One region of the uncultured Phyllobacterium sp. genome, then DNA from elsewhere that is predicted to be linked to it. Evidence: predicted binding sites of a transcription regulator. Region 1 holds the regulator's gene; each other region holds the start of a gene.

Region 1 (2,205 bases):
CGGCCCCATTGGTCCCGGGAATATCCAGAAAGACCTGCGCATTCCCGGCTGTTGCTGCGAGGGATTGAAACAGCCGGTCGGCGATCTCTTCTGTTTCGGCAAACAAGGGACCGATTTTGCAGCCCTCGCGGCATGCACGCACGACGCCATACCCCGCGATTTTTCCGTCGGCAATACAGGCCAGGCCGTGGCGGGAGCCGGACGGGCCGAGCCAGGCACGGATAAACGATTCCCGTGGTTCGGGATTGAATTGACGGTCATAGGCAGCGACAGCACCGATCCATTGCGCATCGATGGCGACGATATCGCCGCTGACGGTTGCCCTGCAGCCGGGCGCGCCGCCATAGCGGTAATTCGCATGGGCATAGACAAATCCCGACTTCCGATAGTTTTCCTGCTGGGCAACGACACCATCAAGACCGACGGTCTGTCCGGCAAATCCGCTCAGCACGCCCTGCCAGAGCGACCAGCCGAAACCCAGACCGCGCGATTGCGCACGCACCATGTAGAAACCGAGAAAGCCGTAGTCTCGCGCATAGCGGACCAGCGAGACCGCTGCCGTCAACTCACCATTCACCTCAAGCACGTGATAGCCCTTGGGGTCCGCGGCCCAGAATGCGTCCGCATCGTCCAAACCGGGGTTCCAGCCCTCGGCGGCTGCCCAGTCGATGATGGTGGCAAGGTCATGGCGCTCGGCGATTCGGATGAAAGCTGTCATGATATTGTGATATCCAACTGGAAACTGACGCAACAGCGCCCTGAATGGGCGCATTTCTGCCCGCACATGCTTCGTAACCAAGCTTCCAGCATTGCCGCAACGGAATATTAAGCACTTGTAGAACAATGCTGGAACAGATAGTGTTTGTTCTGGTTTTGTTTTTCCGATTCCCTGCTAAAGGATCGCCGATGCTCACGCGTAAACAACATGAACTTCTTCTCTTCATTCATGAGCGTCTGAAGGAGACGGGCATTCCGCCATCCTTCGACGAAATGAAGGATGCGCTGGATCTGGCCTCCAAATCCGGCATTCACCGGCTGATCACTGCGCTGGAAGAGCGCGGCTTCATTCGCCGGCTTGCGAACAGGGCACGCGCGCTGGAAGTCCTGCGCCTGCCGGACTCCATCGCACCCGGCCTCAACAGCCAGAGAAAGTTCGAGCCGAGTGTCATCGAGGGCAGTCTCGGACGCAATATTGCGCCGCCGAAGCCGCAGCCGCGCGCCTCCAACGATATGGACATGCCTGCCAATGTCAGCATTCCGGTCATGGGCCGGATTGCCGCCGGTGTGCCGATTTCCGCCATCCAGAACCAGACTCACATGCTGAGCCTTCCGCCAGACATGATCGGCAGCGGCGAACATTACGCGCTTGAGGTCAAGGGCGACTCGATGATCGAAGCAGGCATTTTCGACGGCGATACCGTTGTCATCAAGCGCGGCGACACCGCAAGCCCCGGCGAAATCATCGTGGCGCTGGTCGATGACGAGGAAGCCACCCTCAAGCGGTTCCGCCGCAAGGGTGCCTCGATTGCCCTGGAAGCCGCCAACCCAGCCTATGAAACGCGGATTTTCGGACCGGACCGCGTGCGGGTGCAGGGCAAGCTCGTCGGCCTGATCCGCCGTTACTGACCGGCCGCCGCGTCCCGTTCGGCATTGTTCGGGACGCTTTCGATCGCATGGGCCTTGCGTGAACGCTCCGGCCGGTTGCGCGCCGCATTGGAATGGGTGCGGTACTTGTTCCAGGGTCGGTCGGGCGGACCGATCGCCCAGGTCAGGCGGGCCGACTGCACCCTTTGCTCCAGCGCTTCTCCGGCTTTCGATAGATCCGTCACGTCACCCTGCCCTTGCCCGCCGGAGCCGAACCGGATTTCGGCAGCACCGTTCAAGGCGAGATCACGGCGCGTGATCACCATCGGGCCGGGAACGGGGCAACCGGTATCCACGCCGGCAAAGCTTAGCACGACAATATTCCCCTCGCTGCAGGCGGCGTTCCTTTGCGCTGGATCATCCGTATAGGCAATGATGAGACCGCCCGGTTCGCGCGCCAGACAGAGCTTGCCGGCGCATTCGAAGACACCCTCCGCTGCCTCTTTGCCGATCCCCGCCGGTTTGACGATCTGTTCCAGCCCAAAGCCCTGCCGCCAGTTGTTCAACGTGAAGGCGCCGCCCTGCGGGCGATTGATCATCAATGCCGTGCCATTGCGCACA
Region 2 (2,205 bases), on a different contig from region 1:
CAACACCCCGGCAATCAGCGTCAGCGGATCGCCGATCAAGGGTGCCCAGCTCAACAGCAGGGTCCACTTGCCATAGCGCTGGTACCAGCCTGTGGCACGGTCGAGCTGTGCCTCGCTGGCCGGGAACCATTTGCTGTGGCGGAACTGATCGATCCCGCGCCCGAGCAGCCAATTGACCACCGAGCCAAGGACATTGCCCACGCTGGCAACGGCGATCAATGCGACTGCCGGATAGGAATGCGAGAGCAGCAGTCCGGCAAGCAGCGCCTCCGACTGCATCGGCAAAATGGTTGCGGCCGCAAAAGCGGCCGCGAACAATCCGGCATACACGCCCAGATCAACAAGCATGATCAAACCGGTAATGACTTACAGAACAGGCTCAGAACGGAATCTCGTCGTCGAGATCGCGCGAGAAGTTGCCACCTGCATTGCCGCCGCCGCTGGACGGCGAAGCGCTGGAACGGCCGAAATCCGAACCATAATCGCCATTGTCGGAGACCTGGCCCCGGCTCGAATTGTCGAACGAGCGGCCGCCGCCGGAACCGGCACCCTCGCCGCGTGAATCGAGCATCTGCAATTCACCACGGAATTTCTGCAGGACGATTTCCGTCGAATAACGGTCATTGCCCGTCTGGTCCTGCCACTTGCGGGTCTGCAGCGCGCCTTCCAGATAAACCTTCATACCCTTCTTGAGGTACTGTTCAGCCACCTTGGCCAGGTTGTCGTTGAAAATGACGACGCTGTGCCATTCGGTCTTTTCCTTGCGCTCGCCGCTGTTCTTGTCGCGCCAGCTTTCCGAGGTGGCAATGCGCAGATTGACCACCGGATCGCCCGAACCGAGACGCCGGACTTCCGGATCAGCGCCAAGATTACCGACCAAAATTACCTTGTTGACACTGCCAGCCATAAAAATACTCCACAAAATTAGCTTTTCGATTTGGCGCCATCATACAGAAGCCGCTCATTGCGCGGGCAACTGTCTGGCTCTATCCACAAAATACTGCTCGCCTCGACCTCCAATGCCGCCAGCCTCCTGACAATTCAGTGGCAACTGACACTCTCCTGACAAATCTGTCAGTAGGCTTGTACGCGCACTTATCCGTTCAATGCCCTTATCCCGTGCCTGTTTGGCTTGTCAGGCACGGAACTCCCGGATTTTACGCCGGTTTTACCCCGCCCGCAATATTTGTTCTTTTTTTGTTCTATCACTTGCTCTATGGATGTCAACATGGCTATGGTGATTCCAACCCAGGTACGGCCTCGCAATCTGCTGGAAACTTTCTAAATAAGGGAAAGACTCCGGCCAGCGAGCCAGTTCCTCCCCCATAACGGCGTGACAGTCATGAGCGATCAGAAATTTATATCTATTCGTGGTGCCCGCGAACACAATTTGAAGAACATCGACCTCGATCTGCCGCGCGACAAGCTGATTGTCATGACCGGCCTGTCGGGATCGGGCAAATCTTCGCTTGCCTTCGATACCATCTATGCGGAAGGCCAGCGGCGTTATGTCGAGAGCCTGTCGGCCTATGCCCGGCAGTTTCTGGAGATGATGCAGAAGCCCGATGTCGACCAGATCGACGGCCTGTCTCCGGCCATCTCCATCGAGCAGAAGACGACGAGCCGCAACCCGCGCTCCACCGTCGGCACCGTCACCGAAATCTATGATTATCTGCGCCTGCTCTATGCGCGCGTCGGCATCCCCTATTCACCGGCAACCGGCCTGCCGATTGAAAGCCAGACCGTCAGCCAGATGGTGGATCGTGTTCTGGCGCAGGATGAAGGCACACGCCTGTTCATACTCGCTCCCATCGTGCGCGGCCGCAAAGGCGAGTACCGCAAGGAACTCGCCGATCTGCAGAAGCGCGGCTTCCAGCGCGTGAAGGTCGACGGGATATTCTACGAGATCGCCAACGTTCCGGCCCTCGACAAGAAATACAAGCACGACATCGATGTGGTGGTCGACCGCGTTGTCGTCCGCCCGGACATCTCCGCGCGTCTGGCGGACAGCCTTGAAACCGCGCTCAAACTCGCCGACGGCATTGCCCTGGCGGAGTTCGCCGACAAGCCGCTGCCCGCCGACGAGACATCCGGGGAATCCGCCAACAAATCCAAGAACGAAACGCATATGCGTTTGATGTTCTCGGAAAAGTTTGCCTGCCCGGTCTCCGGCTTCACCATTGCCGAAATCGAACCGCGCCTGTT
Region 3 (2,205 bases), on a different contig from region 1:
CGCGTCTTTTCTTGCCAATGTGCCTGATCTGCCAGCCATCCCGGCCGATGCGACACAAAAGTCCAAGTTCTGATCTGGGCAATCCGCCGCGACAAAGCATCGATATCGCCATCGGTCGTATCAGCCCGGTGCACCTGTTCGCCCATGTATGTTTCGTTAACATGACCATGTTCGACGAGATCTGTATAGATCGATGCAATAATATCCGCATGCTGCGCCGGCGCAATTTTGCGGTAGTCCGGCAACGCACAGGCATCCCACAGGAGGGCCACCCGTTCCGGCGTGTTGGCCAGCGGCGCGATATCCGGATCTTTCGACAGATATTCGAGCGCCTGCTGATCCACCGCCGGCAGTGCCCGGGTCAATCCCTCCACCGGTGCGGGTGTGTCGATCGACCGTTTCAACGCATCAAGGCTGGAAAAATCAAACCGGGCGGTGCGCCATTGCAAAATCTTGACGGAATCGAAGGCATGCGATTCCACGCGCTGCACCAGTTCTTCTGAAAAACCGGAAACCTGCCCTGTAACGCCAAACGTGCCGTCGCGCAGGTGCCGCCCGGCGCGCCCGGCGATCTGGCCGATTTCGCCCGGCGACAGATCGCGGAACTGATAGCCGTCAAACTTGCGGTCCTGCGCAAAAGCCACGTGATCGACATCGAGGTTGAGCCCCATGCCGATGGCATCTGTGGCGACCAGATAATCCACATCGCCCGACTGATAGAGATCCACCTGGGCATTGCGGGTGCGCGGGCTCAAGGCCCCCATGACCACGGCGGCACCGCCATTCTGGCGGCGGATCAGTTCGGCGATGGAATAGACCTCGTCCGCGGCAAAGGCCACGATGGCGGTGCGCGGCGGCAGGCGCGTGATCTTCTTCGAGCCGGCATAGGTCAGATTGGACAGGCGCGGACGCGTGACGACGGAGATGCCGCGCAGCAGCTTTTCCAGTATGCCGCGCATGGTGGCCGCACCAAGCAGCAAGGTTTCCTGACGGCCCCGCAGATGCAGGATGCGGTCGGTAAAGATGTGGCCACGCTCCAGATCGTTGGCAAGCTGGACCTCGTCGATGGCAACGAAATCCATATCCGTCTGGCGCGGCATCGCTTCGACGGTACACACCGCATAGCGCGCGCCGGGCGGCATGATCTTTTCCTCACCGGTGATCAGCGCGACATTGGCAAGCCCCACCCGTTCGACAACACGGTTGTAGACTTCGCGCGCCAGCAGGCGCAGCGGCAGGCCGATCATGCCCGTCTGGTGCGCCAGCATCCGCTCAATGGCGAGGTGAGTCTTCCCCGTGTTCGTCGGCCCCAGAACGGCGGTGACGTCACGACCGCTCAGGATCAAGGGAAGTTCGGGAGTAGGCATAAGGTTCATCAAAAATATCCAACACCGGCACGACGGCCTTACCAGAACCAGCAAGGCATGCCGGGCATGCACCATCCGATAGCATTATCGGCATCAGACAGAAAGTATGCGGCGACCTCAAGATAAACAATTGCGAACCGATTCACGGAGTGTTCCATTAAGAAACAGAACGCGAGCAGAACGAATCAGCGACGAATCAGCTATAGGATCAGATTCCTGCTTTGTTCACGGCCACATCTAGCTTTCCCGGGTGCGAGTCGCACAAGATGCTGAATCAGCGGGAACAGGATTTCAACGAATCGGTTCATCGCCGTTAACCTTTGGCTTTTCCGCGCAAAAGCGGGCGGTCCGCCGTCAACGATTTTTTGGTCTGTTAAGAAAATCGCAATATTTCCTTATAGTTAGTTAAGGAATCCAAGGCCCGGGTGCCCCGTTTCATTAACACTCCGATCAAAGGAAGAACGAATCAGCGACGAATCAGCGCTTTGTCCATTTTCCTGTTTTGTTCACGGCTACATCTTGTGCCGAAGGCGCGGGAGTCGCACCAATCCCCGAACGCACGGGAAGGAAATAGGACAAGATTCAGGAAACGCCGTTAACCTTTGGCAGCGAATATCGGGAATCGCCGCCGCACAAAACGAAAACGCCGCCGACCGTTTCCAGTCCGCGGCGTCTTTTGATTTGCTTCCGATCAGCTGAAATACTGCCCGCCATTGGCTGTCAGCGTCGAGCCGGTGATGAAGCCGGCATCGTCAGAGGCGAGGAACACCACGCAGCGCGCGATTTCTTCCGGTTCGCCCAGACGTCCGACCGGGATTTGCGGAATGATGCGCTCGTT
Region 4 (2,205 bases), on a different contig from region 1:
TGCTTTCGGCAACGGGGCGGCGGATGAGATCGGCGGCGCTGACGGCGGGAACGTCGATGCGAAGGTCGATGCGGTCAAGCAGCGGCCCCGAAATGCGGGCCTGGTAATCCTGGCGGCAGCGTGGCCCCCGGGCGCAGCGGTGTCCCGGTTCTCCGGCCATGCCGCAGCGGCAGGGGTTCATGGCGGCCACGAGCTGGATTTGCGCCGGATAGGAAATACGGTGATTGGCGCGGGCGATCACGCATTCTCCGCTTTCCAGCGGCTGGCGCAGGGAGTCGAGCACCTGGGGCGCGAATTCGGGAAATTCATCCAGAAACAGCACGCCGCGATGGGCGAGGGAGACTTCACCGGGGCGGGCGCGCATGCCGCCGCCGACCATCGCCGCCATGGAGGCGGAATGGTGCGGTGCCCGGAACGGCCGCCGGTCGGTGAGCCTGCCGCCCGGCAATTCGCCAGCGACCGAAGCAATCATCGACACCTCGAGCAATTCGTGCGGCAGCAGCGGCGGCAGGATGGACGGAAGCCGCTGCGCGAGCATGGACTTTCCCGAACCGGGAGGTCCAATCATGAGAAGGTTATGACCCCCTGCCGCCGCGACTTCGAGTGCGCGCCTGGCGCCTTCCTGTCCCCTGATATCGCTCAGATCGGGCAGATCGGTTGCATTGGTCTGCAGGCACGGTTCAGGGCGCGACAGCACCTGATGACCGCGAAAATGATTGGCGAGGCTGATCAGGCTGCGCGGCGCCAGAATATCGATCTGCGCGCCCGCCCAGGCAGCCTCGGGGCCGCAGGGGGCGGGGCAGATCAGGCCGCGCTCCTGCCGGTTGGCGGAGATCGCGGCGGGAAGAACCCCGGCCACATGGGTGATCGTGCCGTCGAGCGACAGTTCCCCGAGAACGACATAGGCCTCCAGCACATCGGCGGGAATGGCGCCGAGCCCCGCCATCAGGCCCATGGCGATCGGCAGGTCATAATGGCTGCCTTCCTTGGGCAGATCCGCCGGCGCAAGATTGACGGTCACCTTTTTGGGCGGCAGGGACAGGCCGGAGGCATGCAGCGCCGCCTGCACGCGTTCGCGGCTTTCGGCCACGGCCTTGTCGGGCAGGCCCACAATATGGATTCCCATTTTGCCGGGGGCGATCATCACCTGCACATCGACAGGCTGGGCCTCAATGCCCTGAAATGCGACGGTGCGCACGCGGGTGACCATCAATCGTTCCTAAAATACCGCATCTAAAAAATGAACAGTGCCAATAACGGCACCTCATCATAATTTGTGCGGCATGACAAGAACGTTAGGAGAACGGCCGCATCGCACCGGGATGGAATTCGGCGCGATGCGGTTCAGCCGGGGACGATCAGCCCCATTTCATCTCGCCTTTGGCGACCTTGGCGCCCAGTTCAAGCGATGAGACATCGAGCAGGTCGGGGTAATGCGCCTTCATGGCGGAGATCAGTTCGCCGCTGGTCTTGGCTTTCCCGGCTTCCGTGTTGAACGTCTCGAGATAGTTCCGGGTGAATTTTACCGCCGCCGGTCCCTGCGGGGCACCGGCAACCTGATGCGACGGCACGACGATCCGGGGATTGCGCGCCGCCATTTCGTCAAGCGCGGCAATCCACTTCTTCCGGTCTTCCACGGCCGGCTCGTCCGCAACCCAGACATGGACGCCTGATGAAACCAGCACACCGCCGAAAACCGCTTCAAGCCCGGGCACCCAGAGATAGCGGCGATCCTTCATATCCTTGATGGTGACGATCTCGATCCTGTTTCCCTCCAGGTCGAGCGAAGACAGGTCTGAGGCTTCCGGAATGACGACATCCGCCAGCACCTTCGGTCCATTGTCCTTGAGCTGCGGCCCCCAGACGTCGAGCTTGCCCTGTACGTTGCCCTTGATGGCGTCCACGGTGGCGTGCGCCGCAAGGACTTTTGCCTTGGGGAAGGCATCGACGATGGGACGCAGGCCAAAATAGTAATCGGGGTCGCTGCAACTGATGTAAATCGTTGTCAGGGTCTTGCCGGTCGCCTTGATCGCATCGGCAACCGCGCGTCCATCGGAGAGTGTAAACCCGCCATCGAGCAGGATCGCTTCCTTCTCGCCGGTCAGCAGCACGGGCGTGCGGCGAAAGCCGTTCTCATCCGCCTGGAAATAGGTCCATGCCAGCGTGGAAGCGGCCCTGGCCGCAATGGCGCTGAGCGGCTGCAGG

Evidence for each region. Region 1 encodes LexA, which represses DNA repair genes until DNA is damaged. Its sites were predicted from a motif close to TGTTCNNNNTGTGTTCNG; they were not measured.
Region 2: the regulator LexA is predicted to act here: its motif matches at 1,188-1,205, upstream of uvrA (excinuclease ABC subunit UvrA).
Region 3: the regulator LexA is predicted to act here: its motif matches at 1,533-1,550, upstream of RDL77_RS12020 (helicase-related protein).
Region 4: the regulator LexA is predicted to act here: its motif matches at 1,289-1,306, upstream of RDL77_RS03775 (YifB family Mg chelatase-like AAA ATPase).

Annotation. Positions count from the first base shown of each region.
Region 1 is NZ_CABSQF010000045.1:13,520-15,724, reverse strand. Features, by position in the region: gene RDL77_RS20550 (GNAT family N-acetyltransferase) at 1-718, opposite strand, end outside; gene lexA (transcriptional repressor LexA) at 907-1,626, shown strand; gene RDL77_RS20540 (ComEC/Rec2 family competence protein) at 1,620-2,205, opposite strand, start outside.
Region 2 is NZ_CABSQF010000002.1:97,318-99,522, forward strand. Features, by position in the region: gene RDL77_RS01715 (YqaA family protein) at 1-348, opposite strand, end outside; gene RDL77_RS01720 (single-stranded DNA-binding protein) at 380-907, opposite strand; gene uvrA (excinuclease ABC subunit UvrA) at 1,343-2,205, shown strand, end outside.
Region 3 is NZ_CABSQF010000016.1:74,769-76,973, reverse strand. Features, by position in the region: gene RDL77_RS12020 (helicase-related protein) at 1-1,376, opposite strand, end outside; gene phbB (acetoacetyl-CoA reductase) at 2,059-2,205, opposite strand, start outside.
Region 4 is NZ_CABSQF010000004.1:42,593-44,797, reverse strand. Features, by position in the region: gene RDL77_RS03775 (YifB family Mg chelatase-like AAA ATPase) at 1-1,210, opposite strand, end outside; gene RDL77_RS03770 (MBL fold metallo-hydrolase) at 1,359-2,205, opposite strand, start outside.